DNA from 2 places in the Streptomyces sp. NPDC048361 genome. Region 2 is predicted to be linked to the other one. Evidence: riboswitches for the same ligand, from Rfam matches in the RefSeq annotation. Region 2 holds a riboswitch; the other holds the start of a gene.

Region 1 (14,402 bases), on a different contig from region 2:
GGGAGCCGTCCGCTGGAGGCCATGCGGGCGCACTTCCTCGATCACGTCTACGCCCTGCACAGTCACGACGCGTACTCCTTCGGTGTCACTGACGCCGGTGCGCAGAGCTTCCGCTGCCGTGGAGCCGACCACACCAGCGGTGCCGGGATGGTGATGGCGTTCAATCCCGATGAGGTGCACGACGGCCGTGCCGCGGCCGAGTTGGGGTACCGCTACCGCATCGTGCACATCGGTCCCTCGGTCGTCTGCGAGATACTCGCCGATGTCTCCGACGGGCGCACCGGCGCAATGCCTCTCTTCATGAAGCCGGTTCTGACCGACCCCGTACTCACCGGGGCTCTGACACGCCTGCACGCCGCCCTGGCCGACCGCTCCGGTCCTCTGGTGAGGGAAGAGCTGCTGACCGCGGCCGTTCTCGCGATGGCGGAACGCGGTGCCACGCAGGCTCCTCGCAGGAGGCTGCTGACAGGTCAGGCGCAGCGTCGGGCGGCCCGCCGGGCCCGCGCGTTGCTGAGTGAGGCGTTTGCCGAACCGATCTCGGCACACGACCTGGCCGCCGCTGCGGGCTGCAGCCGCTTCGCCCTCTACCGCGCCTTCCGGCAGGAGTACGGGATGCCACCGAGTGACTACCAGCGCATGCTGAAGCTGCGGCGGGCGCGTGCGTTGCTGGCCGGTGGCGTGCCGTCGGCGGATGCGGCGGTGTCCGCCGGATTCTCCGACCAAGCGCACTTCAATCGCTGGTTCAAGCGCAGCTACGGGGTGACTCCGGGGATCTTTCAACGCGCTGTGCTGTGATCGAGCGGGGTTCCGGTTGGCGCCGGCCCACTGCCGTAGGGGCGCAGGGCGGCGGGGCCGAGACACGGGAGCGCAGGGCAGCCGCGGAGCCAGGGAGTCAGAGAGCCAGGGAGCCGCAGGGAAGCGGGGACGCAAGGCTACGCGCGGATTCCCCATTCCCCCCGACCCGCGCTCAAGGCCCCCGCACGCACCGCCTAGCATGGCGCCGTGCCGGACACAGAAGAGACACCCCTCCCCGCTGCCGGCGCACGCGCCACCGGTGGCGACGCCGAGATCGAGTCGCTCGCCGAGTTCGACGCGGCCACCGCACGCGGCAGCCTCGCCGGGTTCCGTGTGCAGTCCGTGGACCTGACGGCCCGTACGCGTACGCTGCTCGCTACCGACACCGCGACCGCCGTCTTCCTCGGCTGCGCGATGGAACCGGACGCCGCCGCCAAGGTCCGGGCCGACGGCGCGCTGGTCTTCCCGCCGGTGCCGCACCTCCCCTTCGACCCGTACCGGGGCGCGCTCTACTCCCCCGCCGAGCTCTTCGAGGGCCTCGCGTCCGGCTACGAGAACACCCCGGACGCCCTGTCGTACGCCTGGTTCCAGCGGACCAAGGCCGACGGCGACATCTTCTCCTCGATGCTGCGCTCCATCCACGACGACGCGATCTCCGACGCGCTCGACGAACTCCTCGTCGGCGCGCGGGTGGTGGGCGTGATGGGCGGCCACGCGATGGCCCGCGGCACAAGCGAGTACCAGGGCGCGGCGGTGCTCGGACGCACCCTGGCCCGCGCCGGGTTCACCGTGGCGACGGGCGGTGGTCCGGGCGCCATGGAGGCCGCGAATCTGGGCGCGTACGCCGCACCCTTCGAGGACGCCATGCTGGACGCGGCCCTCCAACTCCTCGCCGCGGAGCCCTCGTTCAGGCCGTCCGTGTCCGCGTGGGCACGCGCCGCCTTCGAGGTGCGCACGAAGTGGCCGCGCGGCGGAACCTCCGTCGGCATTCCCACCTGGTTCTACGGCCATGAGCCGCCGAACGCCTTCGCGGGCGCCATCGCCAAGTACTTCGCCAACGCCACCCGCGAGGACGGCCTGCTCGCCCGCTCCAACGCGGGGGTCGTCTTCCTACCGGGCGCGGCCGGCACCGTACAGGAGATCTTCGACAACGCGACGCCGAACTTCTACGAGTCGCGGGGCACGCCGACGCCGATGGTGCTGGTCGACCGTGCGCACTGGACGGAGGAGCTGCCGACGTGGCCACTGCTCCAGGCGCTGGCGAAGGACCGTCCGATGGCGGCCCGGATCGCCCTCGTCGACTCCGTGTCCGAGGCGCCCGACGCACTGGCCCGCATGTCCGCCGAGGGCTGAGGGAGCTCCGGGCCGGGCAGGGCGGGGCAGAGGACAGGGCAGGGCAGGGCAGAAAGTGCCGGGCACCAGGCAACTCCCAACGAACGGCAAACGTCTGGTAAAGCGGAGTGGGGTGAACCGGTTGCCCCCGCCATGAACGGAGTCGCCCGTGCTGCTCGGTCTGCTGACCGCCATCGCCGCCTCGGTCTGTTACGGCACGGGCTCGGTCCTGCAAGCCGTCGGGTCCCGCAAGTCCGCCCGGCGCGACGCGGCCGACGGCGACCGCACCCAGCACGGCGGGCCGAGCCTCTCCTCGACTGCGAAGGCCGCGATGACCTGGGAGTTCATCGTCGGCACGGTCCTCGACTTCGTCGGGTTCGGGCTCGGCGCGCTGGCGGCCCGGCTGCTCCCGCTCTTCCTCTCCCAGACGGTGATCAGCGCGAACCTGGTGATTACGGCGGTGCTCAGCGTCAAGCTCCTCGGCATCCGGCTGAGCCGCGCGGAGTGGACGTCGATCGGTGTGGTCTGCTCGGCCCTGGTGCTGCTCGCCTCGGCTGCGGGCCATGAGGGCAGCGGGCACACCGCGGTGGCGACGCACTGGTGGCTGCTCGCGGTCGCGCTCCTCCTCATGGCCGGGGGCACGGTGGTCGTACGCCTCCTCGGCGCGCGCGCCGCGATCCTCGCGGGGCTCCTGTCGGGGCTCGGCTTCGGGGCGCTCGGGGTGGGCGTACGCATCCTGAACGGCGTGGATCCCTTCGACGCCGGCGCACTGCTCGGCGACCCGGCGCTGTACGCGATCCTCGTGGCCGGCATCGGCGGGATGTACCTGCACACGGTGGCGCTCCAGATCGGCTCGGTCAACGGGGCGACGGCGGCGCTGGTGGTGGGCGAGACGGTACTGCCGGGGGCGATCGGGGTGGTGTGGCTGGGCGACGCGTCGCGCGCGGGACTGGCGTGGATGGCCGTGCTCGGCTTCGTCCTCGCGGTGGGCGGGGCGGTGGCGGTCGCGTGGTTCGGCTCCCCCGACACCGCCGAGGAGCCGGCCCGGCGCGACACGCTGGCGGAGGTGGGATAGCACGCGGCCGGCCGCCGCCCGGTCGGACCTCGGCGTGCGCCCCGACGGCGCGCAGCAGCCGGGCCCCGGCGACCCGCTGGTGGCGGGGTCGGTCCTCGGCCGGCGCGGTGAGGTACGGCTCGGCCTGGCTGGTCGGCATGGGTGAAGCGCAGGTCGACCCCGACCGAGGCGACGAGCCGCCCGGCGGCGCGTGGCGAGGGCGCCCACACGCCTAAGGCCGGGCCCCAGGGCATCCGCCCCAGACCCCGATCGCGCCCGCAAGGCACTCACCCTCAAACACCGGACAGGCCGAGGATGCCCGTGCTGGCCACCCGGCCAAGGACAGCCCACCCCGGGGGCGCGGGGCGCCGCGCGAAGCTAGGACTGCTCCAGGACCACCGCTGCGCCCGCCGCGAAGGCGACCCCCACCGGCTCGCCCACCTCCGGCGCCCCGCCCGGCTCGCACTCCGTTTCCAGCAACGGCCCCGTCGCCGGGCGTAGTTGGAGGGTGACCCGGTTGCCTCGGAACGTGCGCGAGGCCACCTCGCAGGACAGGCCCTCCCTCGCGGGGACCAGCCGAATCGCGCCGGGGCGCAGCAGCAGGCGTACCTCGCCCTGCAAGGAGCCGGGCGGCACCGGGACCTTGCCCCAGGGGGTGTCGGCGGCCTCCCCCGCCACCGTCGCCGGCACCACGTTCTCGAAGCCGAGGAAGCGGGCCACGAACTCCGATGCGGGGCGCTGCCAGACGTCGAGGGGCGTGCCGGTCTGCGCGATGTGGCCGTCGCGCATCACCACGACCCGGTCGGCCAGGGCGAACGCCTCGCCCTGGTCGTGGGTGACGGCGAGCACCGTCGTGCCCAACTGGCCGAACAGGGAGCGCAGTTCGAGAACGAGGCGTTCGCGCAGGGTGCGGTCGAGCTGGCCCAGCGGCTCGTCGAGCATGAGGAGGCGGGGCGAGGGCGCCAGGGCGCGGGCGAGGGCGACGCGTTGCTGCTCGCCGCCGGAGAGCGCGGCGACGGCCCGCCTGCCCGCGCCGGGCAACCCGACCAGGTCGAGCAACTCCTGAACCCTGCGGGCCTGTTCGGCCCGCGGGGCGCCCCGCATGCGGAGCCCGAACGCCACGTTCCCGGCGACGTCGCGCTGGGGGAAGAGCTGATGGTCCTGGAACATCAGGCCGAGCCCGCGCTTGTGCACGGGCACCCCGGCCTGGTCGGCGCCGCCGAGCAACACCCGCCCGCCGTCTGGGTGCTGGAGGCCCGCGACGACCCGCAGCAGCGTCGACTTGCCGCTGCCGCTGGGCCCGAGCACGCACACCGTCTCGTGTTCGGCGACCTCCAGGTCGACCGCGTCGAGCGCGGCCCGCTGTCCGAACCGTACGGTCACTTGGTCGAGCTTGAGCATCAGAACTCCCCGCTCCGGTCGGTCCGGATGCGTTCGAGGACGAGCAGCGACACCGCGCACACCACCATCAGAATCGTGCTGAGGGCCATCGCCTGGCCGTAGTTGAGGTCGCCGGCCCGGCCGAGGAGGCGGGCCACGGCGACCGGCAGGGTCGGGTGGTCGGGCCGGGCGATGAAGACGGTCGCGCCGAACTCGCCGAGCGAGACCGCGAACGCGAAGCCCGCCGCGACCAGGACCGCCCGGCGTACCAGCGGCAGGTCCACCTCGCGCCAGACCCGCAGCGGGGACGCGCCGAGCACGGCCGCCGCCTCGCGCAGGCGTCCGTCGACCGCGCGCAGCACGGGCAGCATGATCCGTACGACGAAGGGCGTGCCCACCAGGGCCTGGGCGAGCGGCACCAGGATCCAGGAGGTCCTGAGGTCGAGCGGGGGCTCGTCGAGGGTGATCAGGAAGCCGAAGCCGACGGTCACGGCGGAGACGCCGAGCGGCAGCATGAGCAGCGCGTCGAAGCCGCGCATGAGGCGGCCGGTGCCGCGCCGGGCCAGGGCGGCGGCCGCGAGCCCGCCGATGACCAGCGCGATCGCGGTGGCGGCGAGGGCGTACTGGAGCGAGTTCCCGATCGCCTCGATGGGCGGCACGAGGAAGCTGCCGTTGTTCCCGGCGTTCTGGAGCGCCCGGTAGTAACCGAGTCCGTAGCCGTCGGGGGTGTCGAGGGAGCGCTGGATCAGGACGCCGACGGGCAGCAGGATCAGCAGCGCGACGACCGCGAGGACCGAGGCGAGCAGGGTCCGTTGGGCGGCGCCGCGCGGGGGGCGGGCCGTGTGGGCCGGGTCCACCAGCTTCAGGGCGCTCTCACGGCGGCGCACCGTCCAGGCGTGCACGGCGAGGATCGCGCCGACCGCGGCGAACTGCACGAGGGTGAGGACGGCCGCGGTGGGGAGGTCGAGGAGTTCGGCGGTCTGGCGGTAGATCTCCACTTCGAGGGTGGAGAAGGTGGGGCCGCCGAGGATCTGGACAACGCCGAAGGAGGTGAAGGTGAAGAGGAAGACCATGAGCGCGGCGGCGGCGACGGCGGGGCCGAGCGCAGGGAGCGTGACCGTGCGCCACGCCGCGAACCGGGAGGCGCCGAGCACACGGGCGGCTTCCTCCTGGCGGGGGTCGAGCTGCGACCACAGGCCGCCGACGGTGCGCACGACGACCGCGTAGTTGAAGAAGACGTGTGCGAGCAGGATCGCCCACACCGTGGTGTCCAGGCGCACCCCCCACAGCTGGTCGAGGAGGCCGCCGCGGCCGAGCAGCGCGAGGAACGCGGTGCCGACGACGACGGTCGGCAGCACGAACGGGACGGTGACTACGGCGCGCAGGAGCTGCTTGCCGGGGAAGTCGAGGCGCGCGAACACGTAGGCGCCGGGCAGCGCGATCAGGAGGGTGAGCGCGGTGGAGGCGAGGGCCTGCCAGGTGGTGAACCACAGGACGTGGGTGATGTCCGGGTCGCCGAGGACCTCGCTGATCCGGCCGAACTGCCAGGCGCCGTCCGTCTTGAGCCCGCGGCCGACGATGGCGGCGACGGGCCAGGCGAAGAACACGGCGAAGAACACCAGCGGCAGCGCCATGAGGCCGAACCGCACGGCGGTGCGGCGCGGCGCGCCCTGCCGCGCCGTGTCCGGCCGCCCCGGGGTGCGGGGCGGCCGGCCCGGCGGGCGCTCTACTTCAGGACGAGCGAGGACCATGTCTTGACCCACTGGTCACGGTTCTTGGCGATCGTGTCGGGGGCGACGGTCGCCGAGTTGGTGATCTTCGCGCCGAACTTGGTGAACTCGGCGGGGACCGCAGCGTCCTTGGCGACCGGGTCCACGAACATCTGGAGCGGCATGTCCTCCTGGAACTTCTTGGAGATCAGGAAGTCGAGGAGCGCCTTGCCGCCGGCTTCGTTCTTCGCTCCCTTGAGCAGGCCCGCGAACTCGGTCTGGCGGAAGCAGGTGCCGGTGGCGACGCCGGTGGGGGCCTCGGTGGGCTTGGGGTCGGCGTAGATCACTTCGGCGGGCGGGCTGGAGGCGTAGGAGACGACGAGCGGCCGGTCGCCCTTGGCCTTCTTGCCGCCGGCCGAGCCGGAGAAGTCCGTGTTGTAGGCCTGTTCCCAGCCGTCGTCGACCTTGACGCCGTTGGCCTTCAGCTTCTTCCAGTAGTCCTGCCAGCCCGAGTCGCCGTACTTGGCCACGGAGCCGAGCATGAAGCCGAGCCCGGGCGACGACGTCGCCACGTTCTCCGTGACGAGCAGATCCCTGTACTCGGGCTTGATCAGGTCGTCGAAGGACTGCGGCGGGCTGAGCTTCTTGTCCGTGAAGTACTTCTTGTCGTAATTGACGCAGATGTCGCCGGTGTCGATGGGGGTGACCCGGTGCTTGGCCTGGTCGAGCTGGTCCTCGGCGGGCACCCGGTCCAGGCCCTTGGCCTCGTACGGCGTGAAGATGCCGTTGTCGAGGGCGCGCGAGAGCAGGGTGTTGTCGACGCCGAAGAAGACGTCGCCGCGCGGGGAGCCCTTGGTGAGGATCTCCTGGTTGAGGGCGGCTCCGGCGTCGCCGCTCTTGAGCACCTTGACGGTGTACCCGGTCTGGGAGGTGAACGCCTTGAGCACCGCGTCGGAGGCGGCGAACGAGTCGTGGCTGACGAGCGTGACGGTCTTGGAGCCGGATCCACTGGCCGTGCCGGACGCCTTCTTGCCGTCCGAGCCGCCGCAGGCCGCGAGCGTGGCGACCCCGAGGGCGGCGGCGAGCGCGCCGGCCGCGAGCCTCTTGATACTGCGCATTTCTTCATTCCTCCTGGAGATGACCAGGAAGAGACGCGGCCCTGCCCGCACGACGCGGGGTCGTGCGGGCAGGGCGCAACAGCTTGAGTAATCGCCGAACTTCCTACCCCGAATGACCGGGGCAAGGTTCAGAGGGTCTGCGGTCCGTATCCCATGCATGGGTACCGCACTCTCAGCGCTGTGGCGCTCCCCTGTCGGAATATGCAGATGTTTCCAGCCAGGTTACACGGGGCCTGTGACGGGCCCCGGGCCGTTTCGCGGTTCGGACGCCCGCCCGGACCGGAGCACGGGGTTGGACGCCGGTTACCGCTCGGACGCCGCCAGCTGACCGCAGGCCCCGTCGATCTCCTGGCCCCGGGTGTCGCGGACGGTGACGGGCACGCCGTGGGCCGCGATGGCCTCGACGAACGCCTTCTCGTCCTCGGGCCGCGAGGCCGTCCACTTGGAGCCCGGCGTCGGGTTGAGCGGGATGAGGTTGACGTGCACGCGCTTGCCCTTGAGGAGGCGGCCGAGCAGGTCACCGCGCCAGGCCTGGTCGTTGATGTCACGGATGAGGGCGTACTCGATGGAGATGCGGCGCCCGGACTTCTCGGCGTACTCCCACGCCGCGTCGAGGACCTCGCGGACCTTCCAGCGGGTGTTGACCGGGACGAGGGTGTCGCGCAGCTCGTCGTCGGGGGCGTGCAGGCTCACCGCGAGCCGGCACTTGAAGCCCTCGTCGGCGAAGCGGTGCATGGCGGGGACCAGGCCCACGGTGGAGACGGTGATGCCGCGCTGGGAGAGGCCGAGGCCGTCGGGCTCGGGGTCGGTCAGGCGGCGGATCGAGCCGACGACGCGCTTGTAGTTGGCGAGCGGCTCGCCCATGCCCATGAAGACGATGTTGGACAGGCGGGCCGGGCCGCCCGGCACCTCGCCGTCGCGCAGCGCCCGCATACCGTCGACGATCTGGTGCACGATCTCAGCGGTCGACAGGTTGCGGTCGAGGCCCGCCTGGCCGGTGGCGCAGAACGGGCAGTTCATGCCGCAGCCGGCCTGCGAGGAGATGCACATCGTCACCCGGTCCGGGTAGCGCATCAGGACGGACTCGACGAGCGTGCCGTCGTGGAGCTTCCACAGCGTCTTGCGGGTGGTGTCGTCGTCGCAGGAGATGTGCCGCACGACGGACATCAGATCGGGCAGCAGCTCCTCCTGGAGCCGGCCGCGCGCGGCGAGCGGGATGTCGGTCCACTCCGCCGGGTCGTGCGCGTACCGCGCGAAGTAGTGCTGCGAGAGCTGCTTGGCGCGGAACGGCTTCTCGCCGATCGCGGCGACGGCTTCCTTGCGCTCGGCGGGCGAGAGATCGGCGAGGTGCCGCGGCGGCAGCTTCGCTCCGCGGGGCGCGGCGAAGGTCAGTTCTCCCGGGACGGGGCGTGCCATGAGCGGTAACTCCTCAGTACGACGAGGCCGGCGATCCCCGCTGGGCGCGGAGCAGGCGACGATACGGTGCCGAAGCCAGGAGACCTCACAGGATCACCCCGCAGCCGCGGGGCCGAAAAGGGCGCGTCGCTCGCGAGCAACGCGCCCTTCCAGGGTAACCGGCCCGCGCTCAGCCCGTGCCTACGAGCACCGCAGGCGGCGGACGCCTACGGATGTGGCTGTGGCTACGGGTGTGGCTGTGGCGCAGGACGCCGGGTCGCCCCGGTCATCCAGAACCCACGAACACCACCAGCAGCAGCCACACCACCGGGGCCGTCGGCAGAAGCGAATCCAGGCGGTCCATGATGCCGCCGTGGCCCGGGAGCAGGGTGCCCATGTCCTTGATGCCCAGGTCACGCTTGATCATCGACTCGCCGAGGTCGCCGAGGGTGGCGCTCGCGGCGACCGCGAGGCCGAGCAGCAGGCCCTGCCACCAGGTGCCGTCGTCGATCAGGAACTGCATGCACAGCGCGCCCGCCACCATCGCGAACGACACCGCGCCGAACAGGCCCTCGCGGGTCTTGCCGGGGCTGATGCGCGGCGCGAGCTTGTGCTTGCCGAAGCGCCAGCCGATCGCGTACGCGCCCGTGTCGCTGACCACGGTCAGAAGCAGGAAGGTCAGTACCCGCCAGGGGCCGTCGTCCGCGGCGAGCAGCATCGCGACGAAGGTGGCGAGGAACGGTACGTAGAACGCGGCGAAGACGCCGGCGGTGACGTCCCGCAGGTAGTTCTCGGGCGGCTCGGTCATCCGCCACACGAGGACCGCGAGCGCGGTGAGCGCCATCGCGACCCACGCGCCCTCGGCGCCGCTGACGTATCCGGCGACGACCATCGCCGCGCCGCCCACGGCGAGCGGGACGAGCGGCGCCTTGATCTGCTTGCGCTCTTCGAGGCGGCTGGTCAGCTCCCACAGGCCGACGACGACGGCGACCGCGATGACCCCCACGAAGACGGCCTTCACGACGAAGAGCGACGCGATGATCACCGCGCCCAGGGCGACGCCGACCCCTATCGCGGACCGCAGATCGCGGCCCGCCCGCTTCTTCTCCGGCTGGGCGGGCACGGGCGGCGTGGGCGGGGTGCTTGCCATGGGCTCCTGCGGCGTCTCGTCGCGGAAGAGAGGACCGCCCGGCAGAGCGGTCCCCCGGTCACGTTCGTCGCGGTCTTCGCCGTACGCGCCCGCGTCGGGCACGACGGGCATCTGCTGGGTCCGCGACACGGGCGGGGCGTCATACGCATCGTATGCAGGCCCCGCCGGGAACGCCCCCTGGGAAGGCCCCTCGGGGGTTCCCCAGTACTCGGGTCTCGGCGGAGCCCCCCAGGAAGAGTCGTTCATCAGACCTCTAGCAGCTCGGCTTCCTTGTGCTTGAGCAGCTCGTCGACCTGCGCCACGTACTTGGCGGTGGTGTCGTCGAGCTCCTTCTCCGCACGGCGGACCTCGTCCTCGCCGGACTCCTTGTCCTTGACGAGCTTGTCGAGGGCATCCTTGGCCTTGCGGCGCACGGCGCGGATCGACACCTTGGAGTCCTCGGCCTTGGTGCGCGCGACCTTGATGTAGTCCTTGCGGCGCTCCTCGGTCAGCTCCGGGAAGTTCACGCGGATGATGCTGCCGTCGTTGCTGGGGTTGACGCCCAGGTCGGAGTCGCGGATGGCCTGCTCGATGTTGCGCAGCGCGCTCTTGTCGAACGGGGTCACGACCGCCATGCGCGGCTCCGGCACGGAGAACGAGGCGAGCTGGTTGATCGGCGTCAGCGCACCGTAGTAGTCCGCGACGATCTTGTTGAACATCGCCGGGTGCGCACGCCCGGTGCGGATCGCGGCGAAGTCCTCCTTGGCCACCACGACGGCCTTCTCCATCTTCTCCTCGGCCTCGAGGAGGGTTTCTTCGATCACCACTTGCTCCTGCATGTCTTGGGTGGGCCGGGAGCTCTCAGTGCGTCCTGAGGCCCTGGACCCTGGATAACCAGCGTCTTTCCCTGCACGGTGTCCGACCGGCAGGGGATTGTCCATCCCCCGGTCAGGCCCGGGTGCCCCGGTCGCTCACGAGCGTGCCGATCTTCTCACCCTTGACGGCGCGCGCGATGTTTCCGGCCGACAGGAGCTCGAAGACGAGGATCGGAAGGTTGTTGTCGCGGCACAGGGTGATCGCGGTCATGTCGGCGACCTTCAGGTCGCGGGTGATGACCTCGCCGTACTCGAGGGCGTCGAACTTCACCGCGTCGGGGTTGATGCGGGGGTCGGAGTCGTAGACGCCGTCCACCCCGTTCTTGCCCATCAGCATGGCCTCGGCGTCGATCTCCAGGGCGCGCTGTGCGGCGGTGGTGTCCGTGGAGAAGTACGGCATGCCCATGCCGGCGCCGAAGATGACGACGCGGCCCTTCTCCAGGTGGCGTACGGCCCGCAGCGGGATGTACGGCTCGGCGACCTGGCCCATGGTGATGGCAGTCTGGACGCGCGAGTCGATGCCTTCCTTCTCCAGGAAGTCCTGGAGGGCGAGGCAGTTCATGACCGTTCCGAGCATGCCCATGTAGTCCGAGCGGGCCCGGTCCATGCCGCGCTGCTGGAGCTCGGCGCCACGGAAGAAGTTGCCGCCGCCGATGACGACGGCGATCTGTGCGCCGTCGCGGACGACGGCGGCGATCTCGCGGGCGATGTTGTGCACGACGTCGGGGTCGACACCGAGCGCCCCGCCGCCGGCGAACGCCTCGCCGGAAAGCTTCAGCATGAAGCGCCCGGCCACCTTGCCGTCGTCGGGCTTGTGGTCCGCCGAGTGATCGGCCTTGGGGGTGTCCGCGCCCTGATTCATGGAGATCTCCTCGTGCACATACGAAGAAGGCCATTGCCGGTGGGTACTCGTAGTCCCTAGCGGCAATGGCCTCCTCGTCAGATCTGCGGTCGTCCGTCGCGTGTGCGGCCGACGACTGCCTCAGACCCTAGCGGGGTCTAGTGTCGAACGCTGAACAGACTCAGATGCCGACCTTGATGCGCGAGAAGCGCTTCAGGGTGACACCGGCCTCCTTCAGAACCTGCTCGACGGACTTCTTGTTGTCCAGCGCGTACGGCTGGCCAAGGAGCGTGGCGTCCTTGAAGAAGCCGTTGACGCGACCCTCGACGATCTTCGGGAGCGCGGCCTCGGGCTTGCCCTCGGCGCGGGTGGTCTCCTCGGCGACACGACGCTCGGTCTCGACGACCTCGGCCGGAACGTCCTCACGGGTGAGGTACTTCGGCGCGAAGGCGGCGATGTGCTGCGCGATGCCCTTGGCGATCTCGGCGTTGTCCTTGTCGAGCTCGACCAGAACACCGATCTGCGGGGGCAGGTCGGGCATCGTGCGGTGCATGTACGCGGAGACGAAGCCGTCGGAGAACTGCGCAAAGCGGTCCAGGACGATCTTCTCGCCGAGGTTGGCGTTGGCCTCGTCGACGAACGCCTGAACCGTCTTGCCGGCCTCGATCTCGGAGGCGAGCAGCGCGGCCAGGTCGGCCGGCGAGGTGGCGGCGACGTGCTCGGCCAGCTTCGTGGCGACGGCCTGGAACTTGTCACCCTTGGCGACGAAGTCCGTCTCGCACTTCAGCTCGACCAGGACACCGGAGTGCTTGTCGTCGGCGATGAGGGAGACGACGGCGCCGTTCTCGGCAGAACGGCCTTCGCGCTTGGCGACGCCCTTCTGACCCTTGATGCGCAGGGCCTCGACGGCCTTGTCGACGTTGCCGTCGGCCTCGTCCAGGGCCTTCTTGCAGTCCATCATGCCGGCGCCGGTGAGCTCACGGAGCTTCTTGACGTCAGCGGCGGTGTAGTTCGCCATGAGTCTGTGTTTCTCTCTCGGAGTCTAGAAAGATCTACGAAGATCTGCGGGGCTACGGGTCGACGGCGGGGGCTTGTGGCCCCCGCCGTCAACTACCGAACCTGTGGGTCCCGGTGAAGGGTCAGGCCTGCTCGGCGTCCGTGGCCGGAGCCTCGGTGGCCTCGGCGGCCGGAGCCTCGGCGGCCTCCGCGGCGGGAGCCTCGGCAGCGGCCTCGACCGGCTTCTCGGCCTCGGCGGCCGGAGCGGCGTCGGCGGCGGGGGCCTCGGCGGACTCCTCGGAGTCAGCCTTCTTGTCACCCTCGAGCAGGTCGCGCTCCCACTCGGCGAGCGGCTCGCCGGCCGCCTTCTCGCCCGGCTTCGAGTCGCCCGTGGCCTGGCCGGAGCGGGCGATGAGGCCCTCGGCGACGGCGTCGGCGATCACGCGGGTGAGCAGGGTGACGGAACGGATCGCGTCGTCGTTGCCCGGGATCTTGTAGTCGACCTCGTCGGGGTCGCAGTTCGTGTCGAGGATCGCCACGACCGGGATGTGGAGCTTGCGCGCCTCACCGACGGCGATGTGCTCCTTCTTGGTGTCGACGATCCAGACGGCGCTGGGAACCTTCGACATCTCGCGGATACCACCGAGGGTCTTCTCCAGCTTGGCCTTCTCGCGCGAGAGGACCAGGAGCTCCTTCTTGGTGAGACCCGAGGCCGCGACGTCCTCGAAGTCGATCTGCTCGAGCTCCTTGAGGCGCTGCAGACGCTTGTAGACGGTGGAGAAGTTGGTCAGCATGCCGCCGAGCCAGCGCTGGTTGACGTAGGGCATGCCCACGCGCGTCGCCTGCTCGGCGATCGCTTCCTGCGCCTGCTTCTTGGTGCCGACGAACATGATGGAGCCGCCGTGCGCGACGGTCTCCTTGACGAACTCGTAGGCGCGGTCGATGTACGACAGCGACTGGAGCAGGTCGATGATGTAGATGCCGTTGCGCTCCGTGAAGATAAAGCGCTTCATCTTCGGGTTCCAACGACGGGTCTGGTGACCGAAGTGGACGCCGCTCTCCAGCAGCTCCCGCATCGTGACGACGGCCATGGCCGTACTCCTTGAGGTACTCGGTTACCGCGGCCGCCGGTCGGCTGCCGCGCCTGACGCCCCGGTGCGCCGTGCCCTGAACCCGCGAGGGGGAGGACCGAGAGGCGCGGCCGGCGATAGTGGTGAGACCGCCGGCGGGGCGTGCGAAGTCGATCCGGTCGCCCGGATCGCCACAAGAAGTGTACGGGACCCGCACAGTGCCGGGTGACGGTGCTGTCCACAACCGCCCAGTACTCCACAGATCACGACCAAGATCCCCCCGCAGGCACCCTCGGCGGGACCCTGAACCCATGTACCGAGCCCTTCTCCTCCTCGCCCTGACGGCAGCAGCCACCTGGCCCGTGACCCCGCCCGCCGTCGTCCACCCCTGGTCCCCGCCCGCCACGCCCTACGGACCCGGCCACCGCGGCATCGACCTGGCCGCACCCCCGGACACACCGGTCCGGGCGGCCGCAGCGGGCCACGTCACCTTCGCGGGCCAGGTCGCAGGCCAGGGAGTCCTCACGATCACCCTGGCCGGCCCGGCGTCCCCACCTCTGAGAACCACCTACGAACCAGTACGCCCTCTGGTGCCCGAGGGCACCACGGTCACCCCGGGCCAGCTGGTGGCCACGACCACGGACACCCCGTCCCACTGCCCGACGGGCTGCCTCCACTGGGGCCTCCTGAGAGACCGCACCTACTTGA
Region 2 (14,402 bases):
GTTCGGCGGTCTGATCGCGAGTGTGGTCAGCTTCGTCTTCGGGGTGCTGTTCAAGCTCCTTGTCTTCGTCGCGCTGGTCGGCGGTCTGATCTACGTGGTGCGGAGGTTCATGTCCTCGTCCTCCTCGCGAGGCGACTGGTAGCGGAGCCCGCCACGCCGGCGCAGCCTCACGGCCCGCGTGGTGGACCCCGTCAGGGCGCGTGGCGGATTAGCCCGGGCGGGGGATTGACCTGGACAAACCGCCTTCAGCTACAACCTCGGCCATTAGAGTGGCGAGTCTCCGCCGCCCCCGGGAAGCACGGGTCCCGACCGCGCCCGACCACCGGCCCGACCGGCCCGTGCCGCCGCACCCCGAGGCGCGGCGGCCGCGCGGGGGCGGCCCCCGCGGGCGGGCGCGACGCCCGTCAGTACGCCTGGGGGTGACCTGTGGCCACGGCTTCGAACGCCGCCGTCCCTACCCTGATCGGCTCGGTCCAGCGAGCCCTGCGACTCCTTGAAGCAGTCGCATCGCACACCGACGGCGCGCCCGCCAAACAGCTGGCGCGCGAGGCGGGACTGCCGCTTCCCACCGCGTACCACCTGCTGCGGACCCTGACCCACGAGGGCTATCTGCGGCGTCAGAGCGGGGTGTTCGTCCTCGGTCCCGCGGCCGAGCTACTGGCGCATGGCGGGGCACTGCAGAATCGTCGCAGCAAGATCGCCGGCTCGCTCGCCCGATGGCGGGACACCATCGGGGTCCCCGTCTACTTCGCCGTTTACCGCGAGGGTGAGATCGAGATCGCCGGGGTTGCCGACACCCCCAACGCGCCCGCGGTCGAGGAGTGGGCCGACTTCCGTGAGACCGGCCACGCCCACGCGATCGGCCAGTGCCTGCTCAGCCAGCTCGATGACCGCGCGCGCGAGGACTATCTGGACCGGCACCCGGTCAAGGCGATCACGCCCTACACCGTGCGGGACCGCTGGGCCCTGACGGAGCGCCTGACGACTACGGAGCGTATGCAACCCGTGGTCGAACGGCAGGAGTACGCCCTGGGAACCGTCTGCGCCGCGATCCCCATCACGGCCGGTTCCAGCGCCGCGACCATGGCGATCTCCGTCCCCCTCCACCAGGAAGAACGCCTGCTGCCGGCGATCGAACAGCTCCGCAGCGAGGTCGGTGCCCTCTTCAGCTCCCTGATGCTCTCTATCAGTATCTGAAATATCACTCCTTGTGATCTGTTGGCACGTACAGCACGATGGCGTCAAGAAGGCACTGAGGGATCATTCCTGGCCGGTTTCAGCTAAAGCGGGGTACGTGACGATGCGTGAGTCGGTTCAGGCAGAAGTGATGATGAGCTTCGTCGTCTCCGAGGAGCTTTCCTTCCGGATCCCGGTGGAGCTGACGTACCAGGCGACGGACCCCTACGCCGTGCGCATGACCTTCCACCTGCCCGGCGACGCGCCCGTCACCTGGGCCTTCGGGCGCGAGCTGCTGCTCGACGGCGTCAACGCCCCGACCGGCGACGGCGATGTGCGGATCGAGCCCAGCGACCCCGATGGGCTCTCCGACGTCCACATCCGGCTGCAAGTAGGCGCGGACCGGGCCTTGTTCCGGGCCGGAGCGGCGCCACTGGTGGCCTTCCTCGACCGCACCGACAAGCTCGTACCCCTCGGTCAGGAGTGGACGCTCGGGGAGTTCGACGAGCACCTCGAGGACGCACTCGGACGCATCCTGGCGGAGGAGAACGCCGGCTGACCCGCTACTTCTTGCGGCGATGGCCGCCCGCGCCACGCCTGGCACCCAGCCGCGGCGCGGCGCGGCCGCCGGGGGCCGGCCGGTCGGCGGAGACCACCAGGGCGGCCAGCGCCGTGGTCAGCGGCACCGAGGCGACGAGGCCGATCGATCCGACCAGGGTGCGGACGACTTCCTCAGCCACCAGCTCACTGTTGGCCACCGTGCCCACGCTGCTCTGCGCGATCGAGAACAGCAGCAGCAGGGGCAGCGCGGCGCCCGCATAGGCGAGCACCAGTGTGTTGACCACCGAGGCGATGTGGTCGCGGCCGATGCGGATGCCCGCCCGGTACAGGCCCCGAGGGCCCATCGTCGGATTCGCCTCGTGCAGCTCCCACACCGCCGAGGTCTGGGTGACCGTCACATCGTCGAGCACACCGAGCGAGCCGATGATGACGCCGGCCAGCAGCAGGCCGGACATGTCGATGTTCGGATAGAGGCCGTGGATGAGACCGGTGTTGTCGTCGGTGTTGCCGGTGAGCGCGGCCCAGCCGATGAAGAGCGAGCCGAGCACCCCGATCAGCATCAGTGAGACGAGGGTGCCGAGGACGGCGACGGAGGTACGCGCGGACAGGCCGTGGCACATGTAGAGCGCGATCAGCATGATGGCGCTCGCGCCGACCACCGCCACAAGCAGCGGATTGGAGCCCTGCAACACCGCCGGAAGGATGAAAAGGGTCAGCACGGCGAACGAGACCACCAGCGCCACCAGCGCCATAACCCCGCGCAACCGCCCGACGAGCACCACCGCGAGCGCGAAGATCCCCGCGAGCAGCGCCATGGGCAAGCGCCGGTTCACATCGGTCACCGAATACTGCAGGTCATGGGGGGCGTCGGGGGCGTACGCGACGATCACGCCCTGGCCCGCGTGCAGTTGGCGGGGCGAGTCGGGCTGGACGATCTCGGTGAAGGTGCGGCCCTTCTCCTTGCCCGAGGTGACCTCGACGGTGGCCTTGCCGCACCACTTCTGCGGAGCTGCCCGCGCTTGCCGGCTCTCGGCGGTGGAGGTGTCACCGTTCGAAGGAGCTTGACCGGCGTTGACCGACTTGCAGTCCACCTTGTCCACTTTGGTGACCTTGGCTTGCTGAGTCTGCCGGTCGAAGCCGACCCCGGTCCGCTGATGCGGCGGGGCGCCGCCGGGCCAGAGCACCACGAGCCCCACAAGTACCGCTGTGGAGAAGGGAATCAGCACCGCGGCGATGACCTTGCGGAGATGCTTCGACACGGGTGCGGCGGGCCCGTGACTGTGCGAGTGGCCATGTCCGTGGCCGGATCCGCCGGATGGGTGCGGAGGGTGCGGTTCTGGTGAGGTCACCGCCCGATCATCGCAAGAACAGAGGGGGCCCTCTGTTCAGCGCGCCAGTGAGGACGCTAGCGTGGTGACACCTTTGCACACGCGGGAGCTCGGAGCACCGGGCTGAGAGGGCGCTGAATACCGTACGAACCGTACGGAAGACGCTGCGCCGACCGCCGAACCTGTTACCGGGTAATGCCGGCGTAGGGAGTAGGTCTCATGACCGTTCAGGACACACGCACGCCTGCCTCCAGCAATGAGGAGAGCGGGAAGTCCATCGGCTGGCACAAGGGGTACGTCGAGGGATCGCGCCCCGACCTCAAGGTGCCGGTCCGCCAGGTGCACCTCACCAACGGCAAGGCCGTGACGCTGTACGACACGTCGGGGCCGTACACCGATCCCGCCATCGAGACCGATGTCCGCCGCGGTCTCGCCCCGCTCCGCGAGAACTGGATCATCGGACGCGGGGACACCGAGGAGTACGCCGGACGCCCGGTCCGCCCCGAGGACGACGGCATCAAGCACACCTCGCCGCGCGGGGGGCTCAAGAACCTCGATGCGGTCTTCCCCGGGCGTCCGCGCCAGCCCCGCCGCGGCCGAGGCGGGCAGGCCGTCAGCCAGCTCGCGTACGCGCGGCGCGGCGAGATCACCCCGGAGATGGAGTACGTCGCGATCCGCGAGAACGTCTCCCCCGAGGTCGTCCGGGAGGAGATCGCCGCGGGCCGCGCGGTGCTGCCCGCCAACATCAACCACCCCGAGATCGAGCCGATGATCATCGGCAAGCGTTTCCTGGTGAAGGTCAACGCCAACATCGGGAACTCCGCGGTCACCTCCTCCATTGAGGAAGAGGTCGACAAGATGACCTGGGCCACCAAGTGGGGCGCCGACACGGTCATGGACCTCTCCACGGGACGCAACATCCACACCACCCGCGAGTGGGTCCTGCGCAACTCGCCCGTCCCGATCGGCACCGTGCCGCTGTACCAGGCCCTGGAGAAGGTCGACGGCCGCGCCGAGGACCTGACCTGGGACATCTACAAGGACACCGTCATCGAGCAGGCCGAGCAGGGCGTCGACTACATGACGGTCCACGCGGGTGTCCTGCTGCGCTACGTGCCGCTGACCGCACGCCGCAAGACCGGCATCGTCTCGCGCGGCGGCTCGATCATGGCGGCCTGGTGCCTCGCGCACCACAAGGAGTCGTTCCTGTACGAGAACTTCGAGGAGCTCTGCGACATCCTCGCGTCCTACGACGTGACGTACTCGCTGGGCGACGGCCTGCGGCCCGGCTCCATCGCGGACGCCAACGACGAGGCGCAGTTCGCGGAGCTGCGCACGCTCGGGGAACTCAACACGATCGCCAAGCGTCACAACGTACAGACGATGATCGAGGGCCCGGGACACGTCCCGATGCACAAGATCAAGGAGAACATCGACCTCCAGCAGGAGATCTGCGAAGAGGCCCCGTTCTACACCCTTGGGCCGCTGACCACCGATGTGGCGCCCGCCTACGACCACATCACCTCCGGCATCGGCGCGGCGATGATCGCCTGGTGGGGCACCGCGATGCTCTGCTACGTCACGCCCAAGGAGCACCTCGGCCTGCCCAACCGCGATGACGTGAAGACCGGCGTCATCACCTACAAGATCGCCGCACACGCGGCGGACCTGGCCAAGGGACACCCGGGCGCGCAGGAGTGGGACGACGCGCTCTCGGACGCCCGGTTCGAGTTCCGCTGGGAGGACCAGTTCAACCTGGCCCTCGACCCGGACACCGCCCGGGAGTTCCACGATGAGACGCTGCCCGCGGAGCCGGCCAAGACCGCGCATTTCTGCTCGATGTGCGGCCCGAAGTTCTGCTCGATGAAGATCTCTCAGGACATCAGGCGCGAGCACGGCGGCGATCTGAAGTCGGACGAAATCGAAGCGGGGATGGCGGAGAAGTCCAAGGAGTTCGCGGACGCGGGCAACCGGGTCTACCTGCCGATCGCCGACTGAGGCGACGCGTGGCGTGCGCCGTCCCGGAAGCCGACGGCCTCCGGGACGGCGCGCCCGGCCTGATGTCCTTCCGACGTCCTGCCCGTGACCTCAGTCCGGCTGGTGTTCGGGGCCGCCGAAGTCGGGGCTGGTGAAGTCCGGGCTGGTGAAACTGGGGTGGGTGGACGGGGAGTCGCCCTCACCGGGGCTGTCGAAGCCCGGCCGGTCGTAGCCGAGGGAGGGGATCCGGCCCATCGGGCGGCGCGCCGGGGTGGCGGGGTCGACGCTCGGGTCGGCGAGCGCGTCGCGCAGAAACGGGTAGATGCCGCGCTCCAGCAGGGCATGGCGCCACGCCTCGCGTGCGCGGGAGAGCTCCTGGACGTGTTCGTCGGACGCGTCCGCCTCGCCGGCCTCGTCGATGGCCACCACCTGGGTCGCGCCGTTGCGCACGGCGGTGATCAGGAGCCCGACGGCGGCGGCGAGGATCGCGGCGGCGGTCAGCGCGCCGAAGAACCAGCCGGCCGTCACCATGGTGTCGGCGAAGGCGGGTACCGGCTTGAGCATCTTCAGGATGTAGCCGACCAACAGGAAGATCACGGCCGCGGTCCCGGCAAGGACGGGGGCCAGTACGGTGACGACGGCCCCGACCCCCGCGCCCGGGGGCTCCAGCGGCTCCCCGTCGGGGGCCGGCAGGGCCGAGTCGTGCGTGGTGGTGGCGACGGAGGCCTTCAGAGCTTGGCGTGCCTTGACGTAATGGTCGTACTCGGGGCTCGCCCGCTCGGTGACGAAGGTGCCGGCGGCCAGCACCATGGTGCGCAGCTGCACAGCGTTGAGACGGTCGCCGATGGTGGAGAGACCGGGTCGTTCATGCGCGGTGCGCAGCGCCTCGTCGAGGATCCGCTCGAACTCCTGGCGGTCCTCGGGAAGCAGGTGCGGAGCGCTGTTCATGTGCATCCCCCGATGCTCCGTAGGGCCGGGAAGCCCGCTTGATGAACGGGCAGTTGGGCGGAAACGGAGGAGAGCCTGCTCGGATAACCCGATGGTAGAGCCGCTACGGCACGGGGTGACAGGGTGTTTCCGGAAATGGCATACCCGGCGCTTTGCTGAACGCCTTCCCGGTCACCCTTCAGTCATGCAGCGGGAGTTGCCGGACCAGCAGCTTTCCGGCCATGGTCACGCCGCCGTCCATGGCGATGGCAAGTCCGTCGGCGTACAGGTGCGGGCCCTCGACCACCGGGCGGGAGTCCTCCTCGCCGTCCTCGGTGCCGACTTCGCCCAGCAGATACGGGATCGGGCTGTGACCGTGCACCACACGCTGCCCGCCGTATACCGCGAGCAGCTCGCGCGCTGCCTGCGGGCCGGAACCGTCGCGGAACGCGAAGCGTTTGGTGAGCTTGCGGAACAGGTCCCAGCACTCGTCGGCGTCGTTGCGGTTGAGAATGGCGTGGACGGTGTCGTTGACCGCCTCGATGGAGTCGCCGTAATCCAGATAGGCGGTCGTGTCGGAGTGCATCAGCAGGTGGTCGTCCTCCTGCTCGATCGCGTCGAGCCGGGACATCCACTGGAGGTGCACGTCCTGGAGCCGGTCCATATCGGCCTTCTGGCCGCCGTTGAGCAGCCAGGCGGCCTGGAACGTGGCGGTGCCGGCACCGGAGTTGACCGGGGTGTCGGCGAACCGTTTGGCGCCGATGAGCAGCAGCTCGTGGTTGCCCATGAGGGCCTTGCAGTAGCCGCCGGCGGCCGCGGCCTCGGCGGAGAGCCGCATGACCAGGTCGATGACGCCGATGCCGTCGGGGCCGCGGTCGGTGAAGTCGCCGAGGAACCACAGGCGCGCGGTGCCGGCGGCCCAGTTGCCGGATTCGTCGATGAGGCCCTGCTCGCGCAGGGCGGCCAGGAGTTCGTTGAGGTAGCCGTGGACGTCGCCGACGACGTACAGCGGGCCGGGGCCGTCGTTGGTCCGCGCCGGGGCGGGCTGCTCGACCACGGGCACCTGCACGGTGTCCCCCCGGTTGATGATCGGGAGGTCACGCGCGGTCGGCGTGTATCCCTCGGGCGGCTCGTCATCCGGATAGGCGATTGCGCCGGGCGCCGTGGCGGGCGCCTGGGGCGCGGGCGCCTCGGGCCGGTTCACCGGGGGTTCCGGGCGGAAGTCCGGTGCCGGAGGCTCTTGACGGAACTCCGGGGCCACCGGCATGGGGTGCGGTTCCGCGGCCGGCTCCATGGAGGAGAGCTCCGGGCCCGTCTCCGGGTGGAGTTCCGGGGCCGGCGGCTGCGGCCAGGATTCCTGTTCCCCGGGTGGTGGCACGGGGGTCTGTTGCGCGTACGGCGGCACCCGGAAGTCACGCAACGTCTCCGTCCGCACGGGTCCCTGACCGGCCCCCTGAGTCATCGACCCCTCCACCACCGTCGCGCCGCCGTACACCGTGGGATCCGCCAGGTCGGGCGGCGATCCGTGGTGTCGTGCGCCCATCATAGGAATGCGCCTCATGCTGTGTGACGCACCAGGGGTGGTCAATCCGGGTGCGAGCGGGGTTGGCGGGTGGTTATGTCCCCAATGTGGCGGTCCGATCCCGGCCGATCCTCGCCGTTCCGGCGATACCGGGCTCGGCGCCACCCGGCCGGGTGGTGTCACCCGGCCGGAGCCCTCTCAGTTCTGACCGGGCTGACCCGGCTGGCCGGACGGACCGGACTGGCCCGTCGCCGGCGAGCGCGGCGGGCTCACCGTGGTGCGCGGCGGACGGCGTTGGGAGGACGTCCGCACGATCAGCTCGGTCGGTATCACCTGCTCGATGGGCTGGCCGTTGTCGATTCCTTCGATCGCGTCGATGAGGAGCTGGACGACGGCCGTGCCGATGCGCCGTGGTTTGAGCGAGAGGGTGGTGATGGGCGGTTCGGTCGTGGCGTACACGGTGGATTCGCTGCAGCACACGAGGAGCAGGTCCTCCGGTACGCGCAGCCCGTAGCGCCGGGCGGCCGCGAGCAGGTCGGTGCCGTTGGGGTCGAAGAGTCCGTAGACGGCGTCCGGCCGGTCCGGGCGGGCGAGCAGCCGGTCGGCTGCGACGGCGCCCGCACAGGGGTCGTGGGCCGGGTAGGACTCGTAGACCGGATCCTGGCCGACCCGTCCGCACCAGGTCAGATAGGCCTCGGTGGACAGGCGGGTGTAGGTGTCGGTGGTGGTTCCGGTGAGCAGGCCGATCCGGCGGGCGCCGGCGGCGGCGAGATGGTCGAGCAGGTCCAGTACGGCGGCCTCGTGGTCGTTGTCCACCCACGCCGTGACGGGCAGGCTGCCCGCCGGGCGGCCGTCGGAGACGACGGGAAGGCCCTGGCGTACGAGTTCGCTGACCACGGGGTCCTGGTCGGAGGGGTCGATGACGACGGTGCCGTCGAGGGCGACGTTCGACCAGACGTCCGCCGGGCTGCGGCGTGAGGTGGCGGGAAGGATGACGAGGGCGTAGCCGCGGGCCAGCGCGGCGGAGGTCGCGGCTCTCGCCATTTCGGCGAAGTAGGCGAATTCGGTGAAGGTGAAAGGTTCATCCCCGTAGGTCGTCACGGTCAGGCCGATGAGGCCGGACTTGCCGGTACGGAGCGTGCGGGCCGCTGCGGATGGGCGGTAGCCCAGCCGGTCTGCGACCTCGCGGACGTGGCGGCGGGTGGCGTCGGGGAGCCGCCCCTTGCCGTTGAGCGCGTCTGAGACGGTCGTGATGGAGACACCGGCGGCGGCGGCCACATCTCGAATACCCGCCCGCCCCAGCCGGCGACCGGTCGACCGGCTCACCTGGTGCTTCCCTGCTGCTGTCATGGCGAGCCGATAGTAGGGCGATGACGGGCGGTTGGCCCGGGTGCATATGCACGCGTTGACAGGCACGTTTCTGCATGATCGAACATTGTCAATGGCCTTGCAATGCAAGGGGATTGGCGGGGTAAGCGTTGTGGTGACGCTTGTCGATCCCCGGGCAGCTGCCAACTGTCCGAGGTCTCGAAGAGGTCTCAACTCACCTTCACGGGTGATGCGCGCCAGGGCGCGGGCCACCGGCGCGCGCCAGGGGGAGGAGCGCTCCCCCTTCCTCGTACGCCCGCCGTGAACCGGTGCCCGTCCGCTATTCGCAGGGACGCCCAATCCTCATAAGGTGAGGAGTATTGGATGTGTACGGAGCTGTCCACGGCGGCGTGCACAGCATCTGTACGCGACGGTCGAGGAGGACCTGCGGTGAGCGAGACGACCCCCAAGCTGCGCGCCGAGCTGGACGGCATCCCCACCTACAAGCCCGGCAGGCCCGCGGCCGCATCCGAGGGGCCGGTCGCCTACAAGCTGTCCTCCAACGAGAACCCCTACCCGCCGCTGCCCGGCGTGATGGAGAGCGCCGTCGCGGCCGCGGGCGCCTTCAACCGCTACCCGGACATGGCGTGCACGGGGCTGATGAACGAGTTGGCCGAGCGGTTCGGGGTGCCGCATGCGCACCTGGCCACGGGCACGGGCTCGGTGGGGGTGGCCCAGTCGTTGGTGCAGTCCACCTCGGGCCCCGGCGACGAGGTCATCTACGCCTGGCGCTCCTTCGAGGCGTACCCGATCATCACCCGGATCAGTGGAGCGAAGCCGGTCCAGGTGCCGCTCACCCCGGGCGACGTGCACGACCTGGACGCGATGGCGGACGCGATCACCGACCGGACGCGGCTGATCTTCGTCTGCAACCCGAACAACCCGACCGGCACCGTGGTCCGCCGGGCCGAGCTGGAACGATTCCTCGACCGGGTGCCGTCCGACGTCCTCGTGGTGCTCGACGAGGCGTACCGGGAGTTCATCCGCGACGCCGAGGTCCCGGACGGCATCGAGATCTACCGGGACCGCCCCAACGTGGCCGTCCTGCGCACCTTCTCCAAGGCGTACGGGCTCGCGGGGCTGCGGGTCGGCTTCGCGGTGGCCCACGAGCCGGTCGCCGCGGCGCTGCGCAAGACGGCCGTGCCCTTCGGCGTCAGCCAGCTCGCCCAGGACGCCGCGGTCGCCTCGCTGCGTGCCGAGGACGAACTGATGGGCCGTGTCGGCTCGTTGGTGTGCGAGCGGAACCGGGTGTACGAGGGCCTGGGGCAGCAGGGCTGGACCGTGCCCGAGACGCAGGCGAACTTCGTTTGGCTGCGCCTCGGGGAGCGCACGGTCGACTTCGCGACGGCGTGTGAGGCCGCGGGCGTCGTGGTCCGGCCGTTCGCCGGCGAAGGCGTGCGCGTCACGATCGGTGAGAGCGAGGCCAACGACCTGTTCCTCAAGGTCGCGGAGGGCTTCCGCAAGAAGGCCTGACGTCTCGGGGCCCCCTTGAACAGAAGGCGCCGACGCATTCCGAGGGTGCCGACTCGTTCAGGGGGGGCGCCGGTCTGATCAGAGGGCGTCGACCCGGATCGGGTCGCCGGAGCGGACCGTGGCGAGTTGCCGGGGGTCGCCGTCGATCCGGCCGAGAATATTGCAGGGGCTCGCGAGCCGGCATTCGTCACCGCGCGAGATGGGGGTGGGGCCGTACGGCAACGCGAGCGCGTCGCCGTCGGTCCAGAACGCCACCGTGCCCGGCTCCACGACCTGGCGCGCGTCCGGTTCCTGGGCCAGGGAGACCGGGGTGTCGAAATAGACCTCCTCGCCCCAGGTGTGGGCGGTGGAGGTGATCGGGAGTGCCCCCGCGAGCGCCGTGCTCGTGGGGGTTTCCTCGAGTGTCGCGGTGAGGCTGCCCGCGGGCCATGAGATGCGTATCCGCAGCTGATTCTCCATGGCGCCGAATTCAACAAGATGTTGAAAGCCTTGGGAAGGGGGTGTCCACGCCCGATGGCCTCGGCCGCCTCTCCCCGGCGTTTCCCCGCTATCTCGCGGCGGCGTACATGTGGCGCACGCCCTAGGGGACCCCCCTGGAGGACTCGACAGCTCGTACGACATAATGCTTGTGAATGTGAACGCGTTCACAAGCGGGTCCCGCTTCCTCCCATAATCGGGGGGATTAAAGGGGCAAGCCTGCGGCTGTGACCACGGCGATGTAAGGAGAGTGCCGACGTGGACCTGGCTCTGGCGCCGGAGACCCTGGCGCGATGGCAGTTCGGCATCACCACCGTCTACCACTTCCTCTTCGTCCCCCTGACGATCTCGCTCGCCGCGCTCGTCGCCGGCCTGGAGACCGCTTGGGTGCGAACGGGTAAGGACAAGTACCTCAAGGCGACCAAGTTCTGGGGCAAGCTCTTCCTGATCAACATCGCGATGGGTGTGGTCACCGGGATCGTCCAGGAATTCCAGTTCGGCATGAACTGGTCTGACTACTCGCGGTTCGTCGGCGACATCTTCGGTGCCCCGCTCGCCTTCGAGGCGCTCATCGCCTTCTTCTTCGAGTCCACCTTCATCGGGCTGTGGATCTTCGGCTGGGACAAGCTGCCGAAAAAGATCCACTGCGCCTGCATCTGGATGGTCTCCATCGGCACCATCCTGTCCGCCTACTTCATCCTGGCGGCCAACTCCTGGATGCAGCACCCGGTCGGCTTCAGGCTCAACAAGGTCACCGGGCGCGCGGAACTCACCGACTTCTGGAAGGTCCTGACCCAGGACACCACCCTGGTCGTTGTCTTCCACACCCTGACCGCCGCCTTGCTCACCGGTGGCGCGTTCATGGTCGGCGTCGCCGCCCTCCATCTGCGCCGCAAGAAGCACATCCCCGTGATGCGCACCTCGCTGCGGCTGGGCCTGGTCACGCTGGTGATCGGGGGACTGCTCACGGCCGTCAGCGGCGACTCGCTCGGCAAGGTCATGTTCAAGCAACAGCCCATGAAGATGGCCGCCGCCGAGGCCCTGTGGGACGGCCAGAAGCCCGCGCCGTTCTCGATATTCGCCGTCGGTGACGTGGCCAAGGGTCACAACGACGTCGAGATCTCGGTGCCCGGAGTCCTGTCCTTCCTCGCCGACAACAACTTCTCCTCCTACGTCCCCGGCATCAACGACGTGAACAAGGCCGAGCGGCAGAAGTTCGGGCCCGGCGACTACCGGCCCAATATCCCGGTCACGTTCTGGGGCTTCCGCTGGATGATCGGCTTCGGCATGACGTCCTTCGTCATCGGACTCGTCGGGCTCTGGCTCACCCGCAAGAAGTTCATGCTGGCGCCGGGGATGAGGACCGGTGAGGACGAAGTGCCCCACCTGGTGCTCTTCAAGAGCCAGGCACTCGGCACCCGCCTGACCAAGTGGTACTGGTTCTTCGCGGTATGGACTCTCGGCTTCCCGCTGATCGCCAACTCGTGGGGCTGGATCTTCACGGAGATGGGCCGTCAGCCCTGGGTCGTGTATGGCGTCCTGCGCACCCGGGACGCGGTCTCCCCCAGCGTCTCGCAGGGCGAGGTCCTCACCTCGATGATCGTCTTCACGCTGCTCTACGCCGTGCTCGCGGTGGTCGAGGTCAGACTGCTCGTGAAGTACGTGAAGGCCGGGCCGCCCGAGCTCACCGAGGCCGACCTCAACCCGCCCACCAAGATCGGCGGGGACGACCGCGACCCCGACCGGCCGATGGCCTTCTCGTACTGAGGCTGAGGAGATCGAGGCATGGAACTTCACGACGTCTGGTTCGTACTCATCGCCGTTCTGTGGATCGGCTACTTCTTCCTGGAGGGATTCGACTTCGGGATCGGCATCCTGACGAAGCTGCTGGCCAGGGACCGGACCGAGAAGCGCGTCCTGATCAACACCATCGGCCCCGTCTGGGACGGCAACGAGGTGTGGCTGCTCACGGCGGGCGGCGCGACCTTCGCCGCCTTCCCCGAGTGGTACGCGACGCTCTTCTCGGGTCTCTACCTGCCGCTGCTGATCATTCTGGTCTGTCTGATCGTCCGCGGTGTCGCCTTCGAGTACCGGGCTAAGCGGCCCGAGGAGAAGTGGCAGCGCAACTGGGAGCAGGCCATCTTCTGGACCTCGCTCATTCCGGCGTTCCTCTGGGGCGTCGCATTCGCCAACATCGTGCACGGCGTGAAGATCGACGCGCACATGGAGTACGTGGGCGGCTTCTGGGATCTGCTCAACCCGTACGCGATCCTCGGCGGCCTCGTCACGCTCTCCCTCTTCACCTTCCACGGTGCGGTGTTCGCCTCGCTCAAGACGCTCGGGGACATCCGTCAGCGCGCCCGTGCGCTCGCGCTCAAGCTGGGTGTGGCCGCGGCCGTCCTCGCGCTCGGTTTCCTGATCTGGACCCAGGCCGCGGACGGGGACACGAAGAGTCTGGTCGCGATGGCCATCGCGGTGCTGGCGCTGGTGGGGGCGATCGTTGCCATCAAGGCGGGGCGTGAGGGATGGTCCTTCGCCCTGTCGGGCCTCACGATCGCCGCCGCGGTGGCAATGTTCTTCCTGACGCTCTTCCCGAACGTCATGCCGTCCTCGCTGAACAGTGCATGGAACCTCACGGTCACCAACGCATCGTCGAGCCCGTACACCCTCAAGATCATGACGTGGTGTGCGGGGGTCGCGACCCCGATCGTGCTGCTCTACCAGGGCTGGACGTACTGGGTGTTCCGCAAGCGGATCGGCACGAAGAACATCGCCGAAGCGCACTGAGCCCGCGGCCTCACGGTCCGCCGGAGGCCCTCACGGCCCCTGGGGGTGTGTTTCACGTGAAACACACCCCCAGGGAGCCCACCCCACTCCGACCCTTTCCGTTGGGGGATGTTTCACGTGAAACCGATCGACCCGCGCCTGCTGCGGTACGCCCGCGCCACCCGCTTCTTCCTTGCCGCGGTGGTGGCCCTCGGGCTGGTCGGGGCGGGGCTGATCATCGCCCAGGCCATGCTCATCGCCGAGGTCGTCGTGGGGGCGTTCCAGCACGGTGAGGGTGTGACCGGGCTGAGGACGCCGCTGCTGTTCCTCGTGGCCGTCGCGGCCGGGCGGGGTCTGGTCTCGTGGCTCACTGACCTCGCCGCTCACCGTGCGAGCGCCGCGGTCAAGTCGGAGCTGCGGGGCCGTCTCCTGGAGCGGGCGGCGGGGCTCGGTCCGGAGTGGCTGAGCGGCCAGCGCACGGGCTCCCTGGTGGCGCTCGCCACGCGCGGCGTCGACGCACTCGACGACTACTTCGCGCGCTATCTGCCGCAGTTGGGCCTCGCCGTCGTGGTGCCGGTGGCGGTGCTGGCGCGGATTGTCACCGAGGACTGGGTGTCCGCGGCCACCATCGTGGTCACGCTGCCGCTCATCCCGTTGTTCATGATGCTGATCGGCTGGGCCACCCAGTCGCAGATGGACCGGCAGTGGCGACTGCTGTCCCGGCTCTCTGGTCACTTCCTCGATGTCGTGGCCGGGCTTCCGACGCTCAAGGTGTTCGGCCGGGCCAAGGCGCAGGCCGAGTCGATCAGGACGATCACGTCCGACTA

What was found. Region 2 has a riboswitch for thiamine pyrophosphate ahead of thiC (phosphomethylpyrimidine synthase ThiC). Riboswitches for the same ligand answer to the same signal wherever they lie in the genome.
Region 1: it holds a riboswitch for thiamine pyrophosphate, as region 2 does, so the genes downstream of both, AB0D31_RS33475 (thiamine ABC transporter substrate-binding protein) here and thiC (phosphomethylpyrimidine synthase ThiC) in region 2, are expected to answer to the same signal.

What each region holds. Positions count from the first base shown of each region.
Region 1 is NZ_JBEZKW010000103.1:3,221-17,622, forward strand. It holds gene AB0D31_RS33450 (AraC family transcriptional regulator) at 1-795, shown strand, start outside; gene AB0D31_RS33455 (Rossmann fold nucleotide-binding protein) at 1,003-2,148, shown strand; gene AB0D31_RS33460 (hypothetical protein) at 2,297-3,202, shown strand; gene AB0D31_RS33465 (ABC transporter ATP-binding protein) at 3,560-4,582, opposite strand; gene AB0D31_RS33470 (iron ABC transporter permease) at 4,582-6,195, opposite strand; gene AB0D31_RS33475 (thiamine ABC transporter substrate-binding protein) at 6,288-7,388, opposite strand; TPP riboswitch at 7,471-7,591, opposite strand; gene rlmN (23S rRNA (adenine(2503)-C(2))-methyltransferase RlmN) at 7,692-8,804, opposite strand; gene AB0D31_RS33485 (phosphatidate cytidylyltransferase) at 9,070-10,179, opposite strand; gene frr (ribosome recycling factor) at 10,179-10,736, opposite strand; gene pyrH (UMP kinase) at 10,861-11,649, opposite strand; gene tsf (translation elongation factor Ts) at 11,810-12,646, opposite strand; gene rpsB (30S ribosomal protein S2) at 12,768-13,715, opposite strand; gene AB0D31_RS33510 (M23 family metallopeptidase) at 14,006-14,402, shown strand, end outside.
Region 2 is NZ_JBEZKW010000003.1:89,045-103,446, forward strand. It holds gene AB0D31_RS02780 (DUF5326 family protein) at 1-142, shown strand, start outside; gene AB0D31_RS02785 (IclR family transcriptional regulator C-terminal domain-containing protein) at 427-1,197, shown strand; gene AB0D31_RS02790 (SsgA family sporulation/cell division regulator) at 1,301-1,735, shown strand; gene AB0D31_RS02795 (YibE/F family protein) at 1,740-3,086, opposite strand; TPP riboswitch at 3,158-3,292, shown strand; gene thiC (phosphomethylpyrimidine synthase ThiC) at 3,285-5,063, shown strand; gene AB0D31_RS02805 (hypothetical protein) at 5,154-5,996, opposite strand; gene AB0D31_RS02810 (metallophosphoesterase) at 6,169-7,431, opposite strand; gene AB0D31_RS02815 (LacI family DNA-binding transcriptional regulator) at 7,690-8,841, opposite strand; gene hisC (histidinol-phosphate transaminase) at 9,250-10,332, shown strand; gene AB0D31_RS02825 (cyclophilin-like fold protein) at 10,411-10,791, opposite strand; gene AB0D31_RS02830 (cytochrome ubiquinol oxidase subunit I) at 11,068-12,576, shown strand; gene cydB (cytochrome d ubiquinol oxidase subunit II) at 12,595-13,596, shown strand; gene cydD (thiol reductant ABC exporter subunit CydD) at 13,714-14,402, shown strand, end outside.